DNA from 4 places in the Bacillus sp. GW823-FHT06A10 genome. Region 1 is predicted to be linked to each of the others. Evidence: riboswitches for the same ligand, from Rfam matches in the RefSeq annotation. Region 1 holds a riboswitch; each other region holds the start of a gene.
What was found. A riboswitch is a leader RNA that binds a small molecule or an ion and turns the genes downstream of it on or off. The one in region 1 is predicted to bind thiamine pyrophosphate.
Positions count from the first base shown of each region.

Region 2: it holds a riboswitch for thiamine pyrophosphate, as region 1 does, so the genes downstream of both, thiT (energy-coupled thiamine transporter ThiT) here and AC1Q8M_RS24485 (MTH1187 family thiamine-binding protein) in region 1, are expected to answer to the same signal.
Region 3: it holds a riboswitch for thiamine pyrophosphate, as region 1 does, so the genes downstream of both, tenA (thiaminase II) here and AC1Q8M_RS24485 (MTH1187 family thiamine-binding protein) in region 1, are expected to answer to the same signal.
Region 4: it holds a riboswitch for thiamine pyrophosphate, as region 1 does, so the genes downstream of both, thiC (phosphomethylpyrimidine synthase ThiC) here and AC1Q8M_RS24485 (MTH1187 family thiamine-binding protein) in region 1, are expected to answer to the same signal.

Region 1 covers NZ_JBXAHT010000004.1:151,303-156,129, reverse strand. The annotation lists gene AC1Q8M_RS24495 (ABC transporter substrate-binding protein) at 1-624, opposite strand, end outside; gene AC1Q8M_RS24490 (ABC transporter permease) at 621-1,394, opposite strand; gene AC1Q8M_RS24485 (MTH1187 family thiamine-binding protein) at 1,366-1,686, opposite strand; TPP riboswitch at 1,788-1,889, opposite strand; gene AC1Q8M_RS24480 (non-ribosomal peptide synthetase family protein) at 1,942-4,827, opposite strand, start outside.
Region 2 covers NZ_JBXAHT010000002.1:65,844-70,670, forward strand. The annotation lists gene AC1Q8M_RS15065 (sensor histidine kinase) at 1-761, shown strand, start outside; gene thiT (energy-coupled thiamine transporter ThiT) at 970-1,638, opposite strand; TPP riboswitch at 1,725-1,826, opposite strand; gene AC1Q8M_RS15075 (FeoA family protein) at 2,021-2,248, shown strand; gene feoB (ferrous iron transport protein B) at 2,245-4,233, shown strand; gene AC1Q8M_RS15085 (FeoB-associated Cys-rich membrane protein) at 4,250-4,420, shown strand; gene AC1Q8M_RS15090 (lipoprotein BA_5634 family protein) at 4,457-4,827, opposite strand, start outside.
Region 3 covers NZ_JBXAHT010000001.1:2,895-7,721, reverse strand. The annotation lists gene tenI (thiazole tautomerase TenI) at 1-7, opposite strand, end outside; gene AC1Q8M_RS00050 (ABC transporter substrate-binding protein) at 18-1,019, opposite strand; gene AC1Q8M_RS00045 (ABC transporter permease) at 1,016-1,768, opposite strand; gene AC1Q8M_RS00040 (ABC transporter ATP-binding protein) at 1,768-2,517, opposite strand; gene tenA (thiaminase II) at 2,486-3,181, opposite strand; TPP riboswitch at 3,267-3,370, opposite strand; TPP riboswitch at 3,431-3,542, opposite strand; gene AC1Q8M_RS00030 (SH3 domain-containing protein) at 3,812-4,827, shown strand, end outside.
Region 4 covers NZ_JBXAHT010000003.1:312,644-317,470, reverse strand. The annotation lists gene AC1Q8M_RS22425 (transposase) at 1-748, opposite strand, end outside; gene AC1Q8M_RS22420 (transposase) at 767-1,012, opposite strand; partial or broken gene AC1Q8M_RS22415 (transposase) at 1,064-1,225, opposite strand; partial or broken gene AC1Q8M_RS22410 (L-lactate permease) at 1,171-1,475, shown strand; TPP riboswitch at 1,547-1,662, shown strand; gene thiC (phosphomethylpyrimidine synthase ThiC) at 1,775-3,535, shown strand; gene AC1Q8M_RS22400 (arsenic transporter) at 3,791-4,827, opposite strand, start outside.

The DNA.
Region 1 (4,827 bases):
CATAATCGTATTTAACTCTTTTCCTTGGCGCTTCGCTTCAATACCATCCCAACCGTAATAAATCCATTCGAAATCTGCATCACGGCCGATTGATTTAAAGAAATCTGTTTGTCCTAAGATAATTTTTTCAACTTTATTAAAATCAGCTTGATGCTTATCCATAATCGTCTTTAATGTCGCTTCTTCCGCTGGTCCTCCCCAGCCGCCATAACGTTTACCTTCAAAATCTTTTGGTGACGTCATATTATCTTTCTTAAGCGATGCAAACGCTGAAGTGTTGTGCTGAATAATCGCTCCTACAGATACAACAGGAATTCCTTCCACACGAGCTAATGTTACATTTTCTTGTGCGCTTATTGCGAAGTCTGCTTTTCCTGATGCTATCATTTGCTCTGCTGTTACATTGTCACCTGGTTGAATAATTTCTACATCTAATCCTTGCTTTTTGTAATAATCTTTCGTTTGCGCTACATACAAGCCAGTATGATTCGTATTTGGAAACCAATCTAATACTACTTTTACTTTTTGATCTTTACTTGCACTTTCTTCTTTCTTCGCCGGATTACATCCAGCCACACCTACCGCTACTAAGGCAGCTAACATAACTTTCAAACCTTTTTTCATTTTCTGCCGTCCTTTCTATATATCCATGGTGCTGTTATTCTTGCCATAAACTCTACGATAAAATACAGGCATAATGTCACTATAACGATGATTGCTGCAACACCAAATACTCGGGCAGTCAAAAAGGATTTTGTAGCCCTCGTAAGCATAACGCCTAATCCTTCACTTGCACCGAGCCATTCTCCGATAATTGCCCCCATTACGCTATATGTAACTGCAATTTTTAAACCGGAGAAAAAGTATGGAAGCACTGCTGGAAATTTTACTTTCTGGTAAATTTGCCATTTTGTCGCCTTCATTGTTTGTAACAGCTTCAACATGTTTTTATCTACTGTTTGAAAACCTTCTAAAATACTAAGCGCAATTGGGAAGAAACAAACGAGTATTACGACCATTACTTTCGGCAACATCCCATATCCAAACCAAATAATAAATAGCGGTGCAAGTACAACAATTGGAATTGTTTGCGAAATAACGAGCAATGGATTTATTAAAATACGAAATAAAGGTATAACGTCCATAATAATTGCGATGCTCGTCCCCAATAAAATTGCAAAGAATAGTCCAATTATAACTTCCTGCAGTGTTTGCATCGTATTTGGTAATAGTAAATCTTTCATCCCAATTAATTCTTGAACAATGGCAGAAGGCTTTGGTAAAATCCACGGTTCGATTTTAAATAATGAAACCGATCCTTCCCATATCGCAATGAGAAGGATAAGCCAAATAGTTGTAATAAGTTTAGATTGCTTCTGGTTTTGCATATTCATCACGGTACTTCCAAACCTTTTCATCTATCGTTACACCAGTGCTTGGACGATAATGGATTTTAATAGAAGTAATCACTTCTTCTGCTCCAGCATCGACGCAAGCTTGTTGCGCACGTTTAACGACATCAAGAAGTACATCTAATTCTCCTTCCAAAGTTGTTTCCATTGCCCCTACTTCATAACGAACTCCCGATTGTTGCACAACTTCAATTGCTTTATCGACAACAGAATATACATCTTTCGTTTTCGCTTGTGGTACTACTGAAAATGACATTGTAACTTGTTGTGACATAATAAAATCCCCCTTATAAAATTAGATTTCAAAAATAAGAAAAGGCTTTCCTACTGCGTAGGAAAGCCTTGTATGCAAGTTATTATAGAATAACATATGCTACATCACTTTAAGTAACTCCCTACGCTGGCATTATCCAGATCAGGTTGAGGGTCGATGTTTACTTACATCCTCTCAGCCAATTGGCTCCCCGGTCCTTAATTCGTTTTCATTGTAGCATGATTTATTTTATTGAACAAACAAAAGCATGCATAATCATTTCATTATTTTTGGAAAATATCCAACTTTTTCACCATGAGCTAATAACTGCTGTATAAATTCTTTATTGATTGCTGGTACTATCAATTCTTTTTTCTTAATCCATTCATTCGTTCTACGCGTACCCATTACAATTTCAGATTGCTGCGCTCCATCTCCTGCAACTTGAGAAGCAATTAACTCTGCTATTACTTCATTTTCCTTCGCTAATTCAAGTCCGGTATTTACATATTCTGAAAGTGGAACCATTTTAAGATTGTATCCACACTCTCCAATTAACTGTATAAATTGTTCAAACTCAATTTGATGTGGATGACAAATATGTAACGTCTCTCCTACAATTTGCGAATCTTTTAAATACGATACAATTGATTTACTAGCAAAATCAATTGGTGTGAAATCAACTTTCCACTTCACATTTGGTGCTTTCCCAATTAATAGCATTGTTTTAATAAGACGATAAAATGCGTTTCCTTCAATATTTTGTTGGAACGAACCTGTTTCTGAATGACATGCTAAATTACCTGCACGATAAATATTTCCGCGCAAACCATTTTTCATTGCTTCACGAACAATGTTTTCCGCTTGTAGTTTACTATTTGAATATACATTCTCTAAGTCTACACTGTAATTAAAATCACCAGTTTTCATGTATGTATCCCATTGATCTACCGCTAATTCTAACGGGATACCAATTGTAGAAATAAAATGGAATGTAGCACCTTTCTCCGCTAATGCTAGCATACGGCTAGTTCCTTGGACATTTATATTTTCAAATTGTTTTCCATCTCCAAAATGTCTTACATCTGCACCGCAATGAATTATCGTATCCATCTTAGAACTGATGAACATAAATTCTTCTTCGCTCATCCCAAGATACTCTTCCCCCAGATCACCAGCTACGGCCTGTATACGCTGTAACCATTCTTCACATATATCACTAAAGTAGCCTGTTAATGTATCTATAATTCTTTGTTGCACATCTTTGGTTGGTCTTACTAAACAATAAATAGTAGCAGATGTATCTCTCAACAATTCATATAATATGTGTGATCCTAAATAACCAGTAGCTCCTGTTAAAAAGACATTTAAAATCTGGGTTTCTTCTAAAACGTTTGCATACGTAATAGTATCTGGTTCGTGAATCACTTTATATTCACGAAATACTTCTTCTTTCTCTACTTTTACTTCTCGCTCAATTCGAGCTAATCCATATATCGTTCTTTCTTTAAAGAAATCTTGAATTGTTAAATGTGAAAAATCTTCTTTTAACAATGTTAAGACTCGTAATACTTTTAATGAATGTCCACCAATTGTAAAGAAATCATCATGTACTCCAACTTTTGAAATTCCTAATACTTCCGCCCAAGCGCGCGCTATTTGTTTCTCTGCTTTATTACAAGGTGCAACATATTCTTGTAGACGAACCGGTTCATACTTTTCTTCTAGCTGAGCTAACTTCTTAACATCAATCTTTTTATTAGGTGTAAGTGGCAATTCATTAATATAAATTAGTTTAGATGGCACCATATAATCTGGTAATTGCTCTTGTAACTGATAAACTAATTCTGGTATTTCTTTTTTATTTAAAGTTGTATAGAACGCGATTAAATATTGGCTACCTTCCTTACTCTTCTTAGCAAAAACAGCATTTTCTTTTATATTATGATTTTGAGAAATTTTACTTTGGATTTCTCCTAGTTCAATACGATGTCCTCTAATCTTTACTTGATCATCTTTCCGATGTAAAAATTCTATATTTCCATCCTCTAACAACTTAGCAATATCACCTGTTTTATATATATTAACTATAGGATTGAAAGGGTTCTGAATAAAAGCTTCAATTGTTTTATTAGGCTTATTAAAATACCCTTTTGCTAATCCTACTGAATCTATATATAATTCACCAGGTACACCAATTGGACAAAGATTCATATTCTCATCCAAAATCATAACTTGATAATTAGCACATGGTTTACCAATGGGAATACTCGCAACATCCTCATTTAACTGACTAGGTATTTTATAGGTTGTCGTCACTACAGTACATTCTGTCGGTCCGTATACATTATGAATTTCAACATTTGTACCTATTCTTTCTCTCCACAATTTAATAACCTCTACAGGCAACATTTCACCGCCAATCGCAATTCTTTTTAGGGAAGCTAGCTTATATATATCTTCTTCTGCTAAATAAGTTGCTACTTGTCGAACAAAAATTGTTGCTAATGCCAAGATCGAAGTTGCTTTCACTTTATAGATTGCATTTGCAAATGCTTCTACAGACAATCGCTCTTCCTCTAATAATACATACAAGTTTCCTCCGCAGAATAAAGAAGCAAATAACTCCCATACAGAAGCATCGAAACTAAAGGAAGGAAATTGGGCAAATACATCCTCTTCTGTCAATTCATATTGCTTTTGCATCCAAGTGTACAGATTAACAACGCCTCTATGTGCTAACATCGTTCCCTTTGGATTCCCTGTTGAACCAGATGTATAAATCATATAAGCTACATCATCACAATGAATAGACAACTTTACATCTATATCTTCACAAGTTTCACTATCATACATTGAAACTGTTTGAACCCCATCACATGTTATAGGTGTCTCTTTCATCAATATAACTTTCGCTTGGCTATCTTGAATAATGTACTGTATTCTACTTTCCGGATAATCTGGATCAATCGGAACATACGCTGCACCAGCTTTTAATATAGCTACCATACTTACTACTGTGTCTATGCTACGTTTCATAAATATTCCAACATAGTCTCCTAATTGGACGCCGTTTTTAATTAACATATGAGCTATTTGATTACTTTTTTTATTTAGCTCCTCATAAGTTAAAGTACCTTCCCTTGAAGATAAAGCTATACG
Region 2 (4,827 bases), on a different contig from region 1:
ATTTATCGAAAAATATTAATGTGCTATCAAATAAACTCCATTCGCATATTGGGCAGTTAGAAGAAGATATTGAAAAGGAAAGAAAGTTAGAAAAGACGCGAAAAGAATTCATTTCTGGTGTTTCACATGAATTAAAAACACCGCTAAGTATTATGAAAAGCTGTATTTCTATTTTAAAAGACGGGGTAGCTGAACATAAAAAAGAGTATTATTTTCAGGCGATGGAGAGAGAAGTAGACAAAATGGATACGTTAATTTTGGATATGCTTGAGTTAGCTAAATTTGAATCTGGTACATATAAAATGAAAAAGGATTCGTTTTATATTGATACAGTAATTGAAGACATATGTGAACATCTATCTGTGGAAATAGAGAAAAAAGAGCTTTGTGTTCATAAAAATATATGTTCATTTGAAGTGATTGCAAATCAAGGCCGGATTGAACAAGTCATCGTGAATTTCATTACGAATGCCATACGTTATACACCAAATAAAGAAGATATTATTATTTCTACAATAGATGAGAAGGATCGTATAAAAGTGTGCATTGAAAATAAAGGTACTCACATTGAAGAAGAACAATTAGATAAAATTTGGGATCGTTTTTATCGAGTGGATACAGCTCGTCAGCGTTCACAAGGTGGGACGGGGCTTGGGCTTGCCATTTCTAAAAATATTTTAGAATTACACGATGCTGAATATGGAGTGAAAAATACAGAAGACGGTGTATTATTTTACTTTTACTTACCGAAAAAAGCGTAGATAATGCATGCTACGCTTTTTTTAATTTATTTTCATATTATCTTTACCTAATCTTTATTTTTAAGCGATATAATCTGGTTAGAAAATGAGGTTATGTAAGGAGTCGATGAACCGTGCATAGCAATTGGCTAAGTATAATGGTATTTATTTTCTTTTGCGCATTTATTGTATTTTTAATTAATATTACGATATGAAAAAAGAGCGCTCATTAAGCGCCCTTTTTTTGTGTATTCATTTGATAAGCACTGATGCTTTTGAATAAGCGTGGGGAAGTGAGGAATAAAAATATAAGTAAAACTGTACATAAAATAAAAGAACCAAGCATTGTACTTCCATTTACGATTAATGAATATAACACAGCTGATTGACCTTTCGGCGCATATTGTCCCCAGAAAATAATACCGGCAATAAAGTGACAGAAATAGCGAGCAAAGCTACCGACAAATGTAGCAAGGATAATGTAAACAAGGATTTTCTTACCATGGTTTTGTTTTGCTGAAGGTTGTTCATTGCGACTACCTAAACTTGAATGTTCTTCACTATTTTCATTAGACGTTAAAAGTGCTTTTTGAATTGGACGATAGAATAAGCCAGCAAATCCGATAAAAGCAAAGGCAATGAAGTACTCAATGAATGCTTGAACAGGTGTTAAAATGTAAGCATCCCCCACGACTATTTGTAATAGTCCCCAAACTAAACCACCTAAGAAAGCTGATTTAAAGCCCCAGCGGTAAGCAATAATAAAAATAGGAATCATAGCGAATGAGATAGAACCGCCTGTTGGAAGTTTAAGTGATAATGGTAAAATATCGATAATCATGGCGAAGGCTGCAAGAATAGCAGATTCGATCATCGCTTGTAAATTAGTGTTACGCATGTTGTCTCCCCCTAAATCCAAGTTGTACAAAAAAGAATAGATATCATAGGAGGATACGAAATACGTAAATAAAAATGAGGTATGTATTTCGGACGTTTGCACAATCCCTGCGTTAGCATTAACTAACAGGTTCGAAGGGTCGGAACGAAGTGTTCCCTCTCAGCGGCATGGCTCCCCCAGTGATAACGAGATTCTTTATTTGCTATTGTTTATTGTAAGCGAAATGGATGAGAATGGCAAACAAATGCTGTATGACAATAATTGAAATAGAATTGTAGCGAAATGTTAATAAATATGAAGCAAAAGGGTATAGTACAAGAGAAATTGGGTGTGGTATAATTTTTTTGAAAATAATTATCATTCTCTTCTGAGGGGGAAGGTTATGAGCTTAGTAGATATTAAAATTGGAGAGAAAGTGTTAGTAAAAAGTATTCAGTCTTTAGATCAGCTATTAAAGCGTAGACTAGCTGCTTTCGGTCTTGCGGAAGGAAGCGAACTTCGCTTGAAACAGAAGGCGATGTTCAAAGGTCCTTGTACATTGGAGTGTCGTGGACAGTTAATTAGTATTCGTCATTGTGACGCGAAAATGATAAAGGTGGAATTAGCGTGAATAAGGTAGCTTTGCTAGGGAATCCGAATACAGGGAAGACATCATTATTTAATGCACTTACTGGTTCTTATGAATACGTAGGAAACTGGAGCGGTGTAACAGTAGAAAAAAAGGTTGGTAAATTAAAAGATAGACAAGGAACATTAATTGATTTACCAGGTGTGTATGATTTAAATCCAGTTTCACGTGATGAAGGTGTTGTAACAAACTTTCTATTAACAGAAGAATTTAATCATATGTTAAATATCGTAGATTCTTCGCAGTTTGAGAGAAATATGCATTTAACGTTGCAATTACTTGAATTTGGTAAGCCGGTCTCAATTGGTTTAAATATGGTTGATGTGGCGAAGCAAAGAGGAATTGTCATTGATGTAAAACGATTATCAGAACTATTAGGTGTAACAGTCGTTCCTGTCGTTGCAAGAAGTGGAAAAGGTTGTGAAGAACTACTTGCGACTCTTAAAGAAAATGACAAAAAGGAGAAAAAGCCATTCCTTATTTCATATGGTGTACAAATGGATGAAGGAATTGGAGAAGTAATTGCTCTTTTAGAGACAGCGAATTATGAGCATCCGAGATGGTTAGCACTTCAATTTTTAAGCAATAACGAAGTAGTAGAAAAAGAAATGAAAGCATTACCAATTTATAAGGAACTCATAGCCATTCGATCTCGCTTAGAAGGAAAACTTGATTGTACGTTAGAAGAGCACATTTACAAAACTCGTGAAGCGTATATTGAAAAGTTAAAAACAAATGTTATGAAGCATGAGAAAGAAGGAAAAATTCCTTTTTCAGAAAAAATTGATAGATTAATTACACATAAAATTTTAGGACTTCCAATCTTTTTAGCAGTTATGTTTTTTATTTTTCAGGTTACGTTTACGTGGATTGGTACACCTTTATCGGATATGTTAGATGAGTTTTTTGGTGGTCAGCTTACGGATTGGGTGACGGCTGGACTTACAAGTATTGGAGCTTCTGATTTTATTCAAGCACTCGTTACAGAAGGTATTATTGCCGGTGTTGGTGCTGTATTAGTATTCGTACCACAAATCTTTGCACTATTCTTTTTCATTTCATTATTAGAAGACTCAGGATATATGGCGCGAATTGCAGTTGTTATGGATAGAATTATGGAGTTCTTTGGCTTAAACGGTAAAGCTTTTATTCCGATGATTATTGGTTTTGGATGTAACGTTCCAGGTATTATGGCAGCGAGAACCATTGAACAGGAGAAAGAACGTTTACTTACCATTTTAGTAACACCGTTTATGTCTTGTTCAGCACGATTACCTGTATATGCATTATTTGCGGGCGTATTCTTCCCTAATAGTCAGGCGACTGTTGTATTTTCTTTATATGTCGCAGGTATTGTTCTGGCATTACTCGTTACAAAAATTATGTCTCTTACGATTTTGAAAGCAGAAAAATCTATTTTCGTAATTGAACTACCGCCTTATCGTGTGCCACAAGCGAAAACGTTATGGCTGAGCACGTGGGAGAAAGGAAAGGGATTTGTTCGTAAAGCTGGTACATTCATCTTTGGTGGTTCGGTTGTTATTTGGTTATTAAACTATGCAGGTCCATCAGGATTTGGCGTTGATATGGGAGATAGCTACTTAGCGATGATTGGTGGATTTATCGCACCATTATTTGCACCGCTCGGCTTTGGAACGTGGCAAGCTGCGGCATCCCTTTTAACAGGATTTTTAGCGAAAGAAGTTGTCGTTTCTACAATGGCAATTATTTATGCGGTTAAAGAAGATGTGCTTGGAAATGTAATGGGAGCACATTATACAGCATTATCAGCTTATGCATTTATGTTCTTTATTTTATTATATGTTCCGTGTTTAGCGACCGTAGCTGTTATTAAACGTGAAACAGGATCAGCGAAATGGACGATTTTTTCAGTCGTTTATCCACTCGTAGTTGCTTATGTATTAACGCTCATTATATACCAAGTTGGATCCTTACTCGGATTCTAGAAGGAGATGTATTGTGATGATGGTCAATATTATAATTGGAGCTATCATTTTTGGTTATGCAGCATATACGTTAGTTAATTTTGTAAAGAGAAGTAAAAAAGGAAAATGCGCGGCATGTTCTTTAAATAAGTCATGTCAGTCGCAAACTTGTAGCCCGGATATGGAGCAAATTGCTCATAATAAATAGAAAAAAGCTTTGCGAATTTCGCAAAGCTTTTTTGTTTTACTTTTTAATTTTTACAAGTTGAGAAGCTTCTACGCCTTTGTAACCAGGGAATTCTTTACTCGGGTCTTTATCAAATTTTAATACACCTACAGATTTTTCATCACCTTTTACATTGCTGTAAGTTGCGTCATCAACAATCGCATACATATCTGTATATGCACGACCACTTCCGATAATTGTGTTGCCTTCATATTTTAATTTCGCTCCATCAAGTGTAGCATTTTCTACTTTCTCTTTTGCGAATAATACACCTTGTTCTGTTGTTACAGCTGGTAATTTATCAAGTGGTTTCGTGTTGTCTTTTTCATCAACTTTGCTAAGTAACTCTTTTTTCACTAGTTCTTCACCAGTTTTCTTATCCATTACAA
Region 3 (4,827 bases), on a different contig from region 1:
TTTTCATATTCATTCGCCTACTTTAAAATATTTTCGAATAGTTCATCGGCTGGAACGGTTTCTTTCGTCATTCCTTTGTCCTTCAGCCATTTATTTTGTTTCTCCCAAGATTCTTTTGAATCTGATAAAAATGGCTCATCTTTCGTTTCCATCTTCTCTAATAAAATTTTCATACTTTCCTTTTCAACTTCTGGCACAAGTGGGAAGTTTTCTTTTTCTTGATGATTTAATAAAATATTCAATGCTTCATCTGGGTTTTTCTTCATGAAATCATAGCCTTTTTTCGTACCACGTAAGAAAGCTTGCAACGCTTCTTTATCTTTTTTCAACGTTTTATCACCTGTTACAAACACAAGTTCATGATAGTTCGGTACTCCGTAATCAGCTGGATTAAAGTAAGCTGGTTCATGGCCTTCATGACGCATAACCGGTACTTCATGATTAATGTATGCCCCTGTTACCGCATCCACTTTTTTCGTAATTAAGGCTGGTACTAAATCAAATCCAACATCAACTACTTTCACTGTATCAGGATTACCACCAGCTTCTTTTACCATCGTTTTTAAATACATCTCACTTAAAGGTGTTCCAGAATATCCTACTGTTTTTCCTTCTAAATCTTTCGGTGATTGAATACCCGCTGATTTCAGCGATACGACATGATTTAATGGTGAACGTACGACAGCCCCAATTGATTTCACTGGAATTTGCTCATTTGCTCTTGCCATAACAACATCTGGCTGATAATACAAGCCAACTGTCACCTTCCCTGCTGCTGCCAATGTTAATGGATCAGTCGGATTAGAAGGGAATTTAATATTTACCTTTACACCTTCTTCTTTAAAGTATCCTTTTTCAATTGCTGCATAAATAAAGCTATGTACCGCATTTGGATACCAATCTAACATGACTGTTATTTCTTTCTCTTTTTTACTTTTTTCTGATGCTGAATTACTCGAACATCCTGTAATCATTGCAATTAATAATGTAAACACAAAGATGCGCTTTAAAAATTTCATGAATGCTTCCTCCAACTAATGAATTTCTTTTCTAATATGGAAATAAGTACGACGAAGAAAATAGCTAATAATGATAACAATACAATGGGTGCAAATACGCCAGCTCCATCTAACTGCGTCATCATTCTCTTACTGAAATATCCAAGTCCAGCTTGTGCACCGAGCCATTCTCCAATTGCTGCTCCGATAACACTAAGCGGAACTGCAATTTTTAAAGCTGAGAAAAAATAAGGAAGAGCAGACGGCAACTTTAATTTAAGAAAAATATCTCTTTTCGTTGCTCCATATGTAACTAAGAGCTCCTCCCATTCTTTTTTTGTACTACGCAGTCCATCATACGTATTGACCGCAATCGGGAAAAACGTAATTAAAACTGTGACAACAACCTTACTCCAAATTGTGTATCCAAACCATAAAACAAATAGCGGAGCAAGCGCAGTAATCGGAATCGTTTGTGAAGCAACTAATAATGGATAAAATGCTCTTTCCATCCATGTACTCGCATTCATTAACATCGCTAGCCCTACACCTAATACGATAGAAATAACAACACCTATTAAAACGACGTATAACGTTGCAGGTAAATGAACCGTAAATAATATGTCTTTTAGTTTCCATATCTTCATTACAATCGCAGACGGTGACGGTAAAATGTACATCTCATCTACAATTCTTGCTCCTATTTCCCACACAGCTAGTAAAATACTAGAAAGTGTAATAGCAGGAACTAATTCTTTCAATCGGTTCATCACACAAGTACCTGCCTTTGTAACATACTAAGAAGCTCATCTTTCAGCGCTAATACTTCCGGTTTATATAAATCTTTTCGTGTTCTGTTATGATCAAGTGGTACAATCCGCTCAGTCAAAGTCGTTATCGGCTGCTGTTCCACTACTAAAACTCGGTTCGAAAGAAATAACGCTTCTTCAACATCATGAGTAATGAATAAAATTGTTTTTTCCCACTCTTGCCATTGTTCAAACAGCCATTCTTGCAAAGAGGCCTTCGTTAAAGCATCTAACGCGCTAAACGGTTCATCTAATAACAATATCTCCCCGCCCGTTAACAAAGTTCGGATAAAAGATACGCGTTGCCTCATACCACCAGATAAATCTTTCGGATGTTTTGTCTCATATCCTTGTAAACCAAATTTATATAACAGTTCCTTTGCCTTTACTTGTGCTTCTTTCTTCTGTACACCTTGGCACTCTAGCGGCAGAGCAGCATTCTCAATAATTGTTCTCCACGGCAAAAGCATATCTTTTTGCGGCATATATCCTACAGGATGGTGCTTTGTTTCTGTCAGTTCTATCTTTCCAATACTTACCTTCTCTAGGCCTGTAATAAGGCGAAATAAAGTACTTTTCCCACATCCACTCGGTCCGATAATACTGACAAACTCTTTCTCATGTATAGAAGCATTTAATTCATGGATGATTGGTTTCTCATCGTAATGAAAAGAAACATTATGAAACTGTAGTATGTTCTTGCTCCTCAAATCCCCACATCTCCTTACGATAGGACATATCCCAGAATAAATATTCAAATCGACTGGAATATAAGAAAATCTCCTCTAATCTATCTAGTTCTTTCTCAGACTTTCCAACTGCCATTTCATTTAATAAATCTATTAACCAAATACAAAGATTACCGTATTCTTCCGAACTATATCCTTGAATCCACTCACCAAAAAACTCATGATCTCTTGCTCCAGGAATATCATTTAAACGCTTTCCAATTTCCCAGTAGCTCCACATACATGGAAGAAGCGCTGCTATTAATTCTGCAAGTGTGCCATTTTGAGATACAGACATCATGTAATTTGTATAAGCTAAATTTTTAGCAGATGGTTTCGCAGACTCTATATCCTCTATAGAAATTCCAAGTCTTTTTGCATATTGTTTATGGATTGTCATTTCGCCATTTAATATCCCATCAATTTGTTCAGCGAACTTTCCCATTACTTGTGGATTCGTTGCTTTTACAACACCAATCGCATATAACTTTGCATAATCTAGCAGATATAAATAATCTTGAATAATATAATACTGGAATTTATCTTTTTCTAACGTGCCATCTCCCATACCCACTACAAACGGATGATTATGACTCATCTCCCAAACCGGTTGCACAGTTTCTAATAATCTATCACAAAATTTCATTTCTCTATCCCCTTTCAATATATGTATCTAAATAAAAAACCACTTCTATATATAAGAAGTGGTTACAGCAAATAAAATTATACATTTATTCGATGTTCCACTTCCCTTCGCTAGTATTACCTAGATCAGGTGTTATAAGGGTTAAGGATTATTCCTCTCTCAGCAAATCAAGCACCCCTAGTGGTTTCAATATGAAATTTTCAAATAAAAAAGCCCCGTTTCTATACGCAAAGAAACGGGGACTCATTGTTAGTGTCCGAATTGCTTCCCTACGCTAGCATAATCTAGATCAGGTAATAAAAAGGATCAAAGGCTTACGGCCTACTCTCAGCTGGCAACACCAGCTCTCCTAGCAAACTATAAAATTATCACTGTCAGTATAACACCCTAATAAGACATCATCAACTGTTTTAATTTTCTTAATTATCAACAAAATATTGAAGTTATACAATACATACATTCTATTTTAGAAAATAAAACCCAAATTAATTGTATAAAAAGGAATCATTATCCTCAAAAAATTTATTTTTATATTGATTTCATATTACATTTATGTGAATACACCCACTATATTATATCTTTATACTATAATAAAATTAAAACTATACAACTAGAGGAGGTCTCTATTCCATGAATATGAAAGCTACGGCTTTAACAGCAACTACTGTAGCGATTGCTTCTTTACTTCCTTCTATGGGTGAAACAAATGTACAAAAAGCAAACGCTGAACAATTATCTAATGTTAAAACTGGGTATGTCAAAGTCGATCAAGTAGCATTACATACAGAAGATAACGTAAAAAGCACATCAATTGATACAATTCGCTTTAATACAAAAGTGAACATCCTTGAAACAACTAATGGTTGGTATAAAGTATCTGTTCATAATAAAGTAGGTTATGTACAAAAAGATGCTATTTTACTAAAAAACAAACTTCAATCTAATGATCAATACATCGTCAATGCTAATGCATTAAACGTTCGCTCTGAACCTAATTTAGAATCTTCCATTTTAGATGTATTACCAAATGGCAAGTTTATTACCGTTCAAGAAGATCAAGGCGAATGGTATAAAATATCACATAATGGCCAAACGGGTTACGTACAAAAAGCATTCATCTCTAATGGTTCACAACCCTTAGTAAAAGGAATCACCGTTCAAAATAATACAAAATATACTGTTGCAACACCTAATCTGAATGTACGTAGCAACACTAGTACAAGTAGCGCTCTACTCGGTTCATTACAAAACGGTACACAAGTACAAGTAGTAGAAACTGTAGGAACTTGGTATAAAATTCGTTTTGGCACAGGATACGGATATGTAGCAAAACACTATGTAGTACAAAATCAACCACAGGCTAAAACAGATCAGCCTTCATCTATTCCAGCTGCTTTCAAATTCCCTGCTCAAGGAAGAATTAGCTCAACCTTTGATATACGCTGGGAACAAATGCATTATGGTATAGATATTGCTGCTCCAGGGAACGTCTCTATCCAAGCTGCTGCTGCAGGTAAAGTTGTGAAATCTTATTATTCAGCTAGCTATGGCAATGTTGTGTTCATTGCGCATCAAATCAATGGGAAATTATATACAACTGTTTATGCTCATATGAAGGATCGTACTGTACAAACTGGTGATCAAGT
Region 4 (4,827 bases), on a different contig from region 1:
TTATTCTCTCCAAAAGTAGAATCTTTGTCCGCAATGTGGAGAATTGGCATCGACCATACATGATTCTTTTAATAAGCTTTAACTTGTTTATGCTCCCTTCGGCAAGACCATTATTATTCTCATAAGTTACCGCATTTCTGACAGCTTCAATATCCCGGGCTAATCCATTCGTAAAGCTCTTAAACTCTTGTATATTAGTATTCTTAATTTTCTCGATACAATGGTCGAGATTCTCAACACTCTTTGTGGTGAAGATGTTTTTAAACTCACATGTTAAGTCATAAACTATTTTTACAATAGGGTGTTCTTCACAAACACGTTCAAATTGCTCTTGTGTAATAGCTTCTACCTTTTCCAGTGGCTTGTAAAGAAGTTTTAAGATATTTGAACGTTTTATGGTTTCGGTTAGAGTATGTGATTCACTAAAGGTTTGAGCGCGCTCTCTCTTCCTCTGCTTTAATTCATGTACATATTTTCGCAAGTTAGATGATGAGCCGTTATAACCCTTTTCCTGGATTATTTTTTCTATTTTCGAACTCATTAGCCCTCGCTCGAATAAATCTTTAATCTCCTCTTTGTAAGGATCCAATTTACTACTCCGTTTTTTTCCATAAGAAGCATGTACCGGCGTGAAGTCTTCATCGAAATACCGCTTTATCGTTCTACGATCAAAGCCCGTTCTACGGGATATTTCCTTATTACTAAGCCCAAGCTTCTTTAACTCTCGTACTTCATTTATATCGTTCATTTTCCTTTGTACCTTTTCTTAGTGAATAATCGTTGCTTGCTTTTTAAATTTTTTCTGCTTTTCCTCTTCTGATAGACGTATTAATTTGTCATATGTCCGAACGTCCATATTTAGCTGGCTACATATCCAGCTTTTACTGTTCCCATCAGCTTTATATTGAAGTGCACGTTCGTACTTTTCCTTAATAGTTAGTTTACGATTGATATTGCTTTGCGGGATATTATCTTGTTGCGTACAAGTTTCCTCACATTTTGATTCATCCACAGGGATTTTTACGGAGTTCTTTAGTTCCTTCTTTAATACATCAGACGCATAATCTGTTAGATTTTTTAAAATGTGGAAGCAATCGCTTACTTGTACAGCTTCTGGGTGTGCTTCGGTTATTGCGTTATGATATGTGATAGAACCATCTCTTGCTACAATTTCCAGGATGGATCGGTGTATTCTTAACAGGATCTGATACGTCAGAGAATGCACTGTTCTCGAATTTACAAGCGATTACAGCGCAGCAAGTCGGTGTATCTGAAGTACTTCTCGTTGCAGCAAATACAACGGGCGGTGTAACAGGAAAAATGATTTCTCCGCAATCGATTGTGCAGCAGTTGGGCTTGCTGGAAAGGAATTAGATTTATTCCCCTTTACAGTGAAGCATAGTTTATTCTTCGTAATAATTGTGGGAATTATGACCTATGTTCAGGCTTATTATTTAACTTGGATGATTCCATAAGTAACAAAAGAAATAAACTTTGCATTTTTCAGATTATCGTGTATGATGAGAAAGTATTGAAAATTAAATCAGTGATAAACTAGGGGTGCCTAACGTATGCGTAGGCTGAGAGAGAAGCGCGTGAACTTCTTAACCCTTTGGACCTGATCTGGCTCGTACCAGCGTAGGGAAGTTAACGGCTTTACATAATGATGTCTTTATGAGCCAGGTCCTTATTCTTTTATGGACCTGGCTCTTTTTATTTTGGCATACGCTGGCCATATCTCGTCCTTGTCACGTACAGGGGGGCAAAAAAGGTTATGAAACAATCTGTTTCATCTGAGCAAATTGAATTGAAATCGAGTTTACCAGGAAGTAAGAAAGTATATGTGGATGGGCCACGCGCGGGTATGAAAGTGCCGATGCGCGAGATTGAACAAAGTGAAACGAACGGCATTCCGAATCCGCCAATTCGTGTATATGATACGAGCGGTCCTTATACAGATCCTGCGTATAAAGTGGAGCTGGAAAAGGGGTTGCAGGCGCCGCGCCATTCTTGGATCCTGGAGCGCGGAGATGTAGAAGCATACGAAGGGCGTGAAGTGAAACCAGAGGATGACGGTGTGAAGGTGGCTTCGAAACATACACCTGTCTTTCCACAAATGGATCGTCAGCCGCTTAGAGCGAAGCAAGGGGCAAACGTTACGCAAATGCATTATGCACGCAATGGCATCATTACGTCTGAGATGGAATATGTTGCGATCCGTGAAGGAGTAGAGCCTGAGTTTGTTCGTAAGGAAATCGCGGAAGGTCGAGCTATTTTACCAGCAAATATTAACCATCCGGAAGCAGAACCGATGATTATTGGACGTAACTTCCATGTGAAGGTCAATGCAAATATAGGAAACTCTGCTGTATCTTCTTCTATCGCAGAAGAAGTAGAGAAGATGACGTGGGCAACGCGCTGGGGTGCAGATACGATTATGGATCTATCTACAGGTAAAAATATTCATACGACACGTGAATGGATTATTCGTAACGCGCCTGTACCAGTTGGAACTGTACCGATCTATCAAGCGCTGGAGAAAGTAAATGGAATTGCAGAAGATTTAACGTGGGAAGTGTATCGTGATACGTTAATTGAGCAAGCGGAGCAAGGCGTTGATTACTTTACAATTCACGCGGGCGTATTACTTCGCTACATTCCGATTACTGCAAAGCGTACGACAGGTATCGTTTCACGCGGTGGTTCGATTATGGCACAGTGGTGTTTATTCCATCATAAAGAAAACTTCTTGTATACTCATTTTGAAGAAATTTGTGAAATTATGAAGCAGTACGACGTTTCGTTCTCTCTTGGAGATGGATTACGTCCAGGTTCGATTGCAGATGCAAATGACGAAGCGCAATTCTCTGAACTTGAAACACTTGGTGAATTAACGAAGATTGCTTGGAAACATGATGTGCAAGTGATGATCGAAGGACCTGGACACGTACCGATGCACTTAATTAAAGAGAATATGGAGAAAGAACTTGATATTTGTCAGGGTGCGCCGTTTTACACACTTGGGCCATTAACGACAGATATTGCACCAGGTTATGACCATATTACATCCGCAATTGGAGCTGCGATGATTGGCTGGTTTGGAACGGCAATGCTTTGCTATGTAACGCCGAAAGAACATTTAGGTTTACCGAATAAAGATGATGTACGCACCGGTGTTATTACGTACAAAATTGCAGCGCATGCGGCTGATCTTGCAAAAGGACATAAAACGGCTCATCAGCGTGATGATGCACTTTCAAAAGCACGTTTCGAATTTCGTTGGCGCGATCAATTTAATTTATCTTTAGATCCTGAACGTGCGATGGAATATCACGATGAAACGTTGCCTGCAGAAGGGGCAAAGACAGCTCACTTCTGTTCAATGTGTGGACCGAAGTTTTGTAGTATGAGAATTTCACATGATATCCGTGAATATGCAAAAGAAAATGATTTAGAAACGACAGAAGCAATTGAAAAAGGAATGAAAGAGAAGGCAGAAGAATTTAAAGAAGCTGGTAGTCATTTATATCAATAACACATTACACCTCTTTACTTGATTGATCACACTGTGGTACCTAACTTTATTATAGAAGAAGCCCCATTTGCTAAGACGGTAGCAAATGGGGCTTCTGTTGTTTATCCCGCTATTTGTGGGCAGTAAGACCCCCACCTCAAAATTCAGCGGAAGCAAAGAAGTTAGGTCGGGGTCGGGCTGCCCGTAAATGCCCGATTGGTTAAGGCTAATAATCAGTGGGGGATGAACAAAACCCCCACTGATTAAAGTTTCACTTTATAAGGCGAAGAAGAGATGTACCCAGTAGAATAAGAGGAATAGTGTGACCACTGTTGTGAGCGGGATAACGATAAGGGATACACTTAAATAGTCTTTCCATTTTACTTTAATTTTGTTTTGTTTCAGAATATACATCCAAATGAGTGAAGCTAGTGTACCGATTGGTAGTAATAGTGAACCGATGTCACTACCAATGATGTTTGCAAGATAGATTGTTTTTAATGTGACTGGATCTAGTCCCATTTCTGTTAATGTAATTGTACCAATCATAAGGGCAGGATGGTTATTGAAGACGTTAGAGAGGATGGATACAAGTCCGCCCATTGCAAAGCTAGCATAGAGTAGATGCTGATTCACAATTGGCTCGAGCCATTGTACAAGTGCAGCTGTTAATCCTGCGTTGTGGAGTCCGTAAATAATGACGTACATAGAGAAGGCGAAAATTAAAATGTGCCACGGTGTCTTTTTCAAAATGTCGACAGGATTTGTTCGTAAGTAGTACCATCTCCAAATGAGAAGAACTAGTGAACCAAGTACTGCAACGATTTCAATTGGGATGGATAAGAAGGATGCAACGAATAGAAGACAGCGCATAAGGAAGACGAAACCTAATACTTTTAACATGAATCTTGTCCGTTTTTGTTTCGTATCAACAGAATTATTTCCTTTTAGTGGATGGAAGTTTTTCGTGAAGAAAATTTCTTCAATATCATATGAAGAAACAGGTAATTTTTTCGGAAGTTTTTTCTTCAAAACTGTATACATGAGCCATGACATAAATAATAAGCCTAATGTTGCAGGTACAAACATCATAGCAGTATGCATATAAAGAGTCATATTAACGATATTTAATGCGATTAAATTTACGATATTACTTACACCAATTGGTGCACTAGATGCCGTAGCGATTAAAGCACCACTTAATAAATAAGGAATTTGCTGATGAGGTTTTAATTGAAGATTTTTTAGAAGAAGAATTAAAATTGGAGTTGTAATTAAAATACTACCGTCGTTATTGAATAAAAGAGTCATGA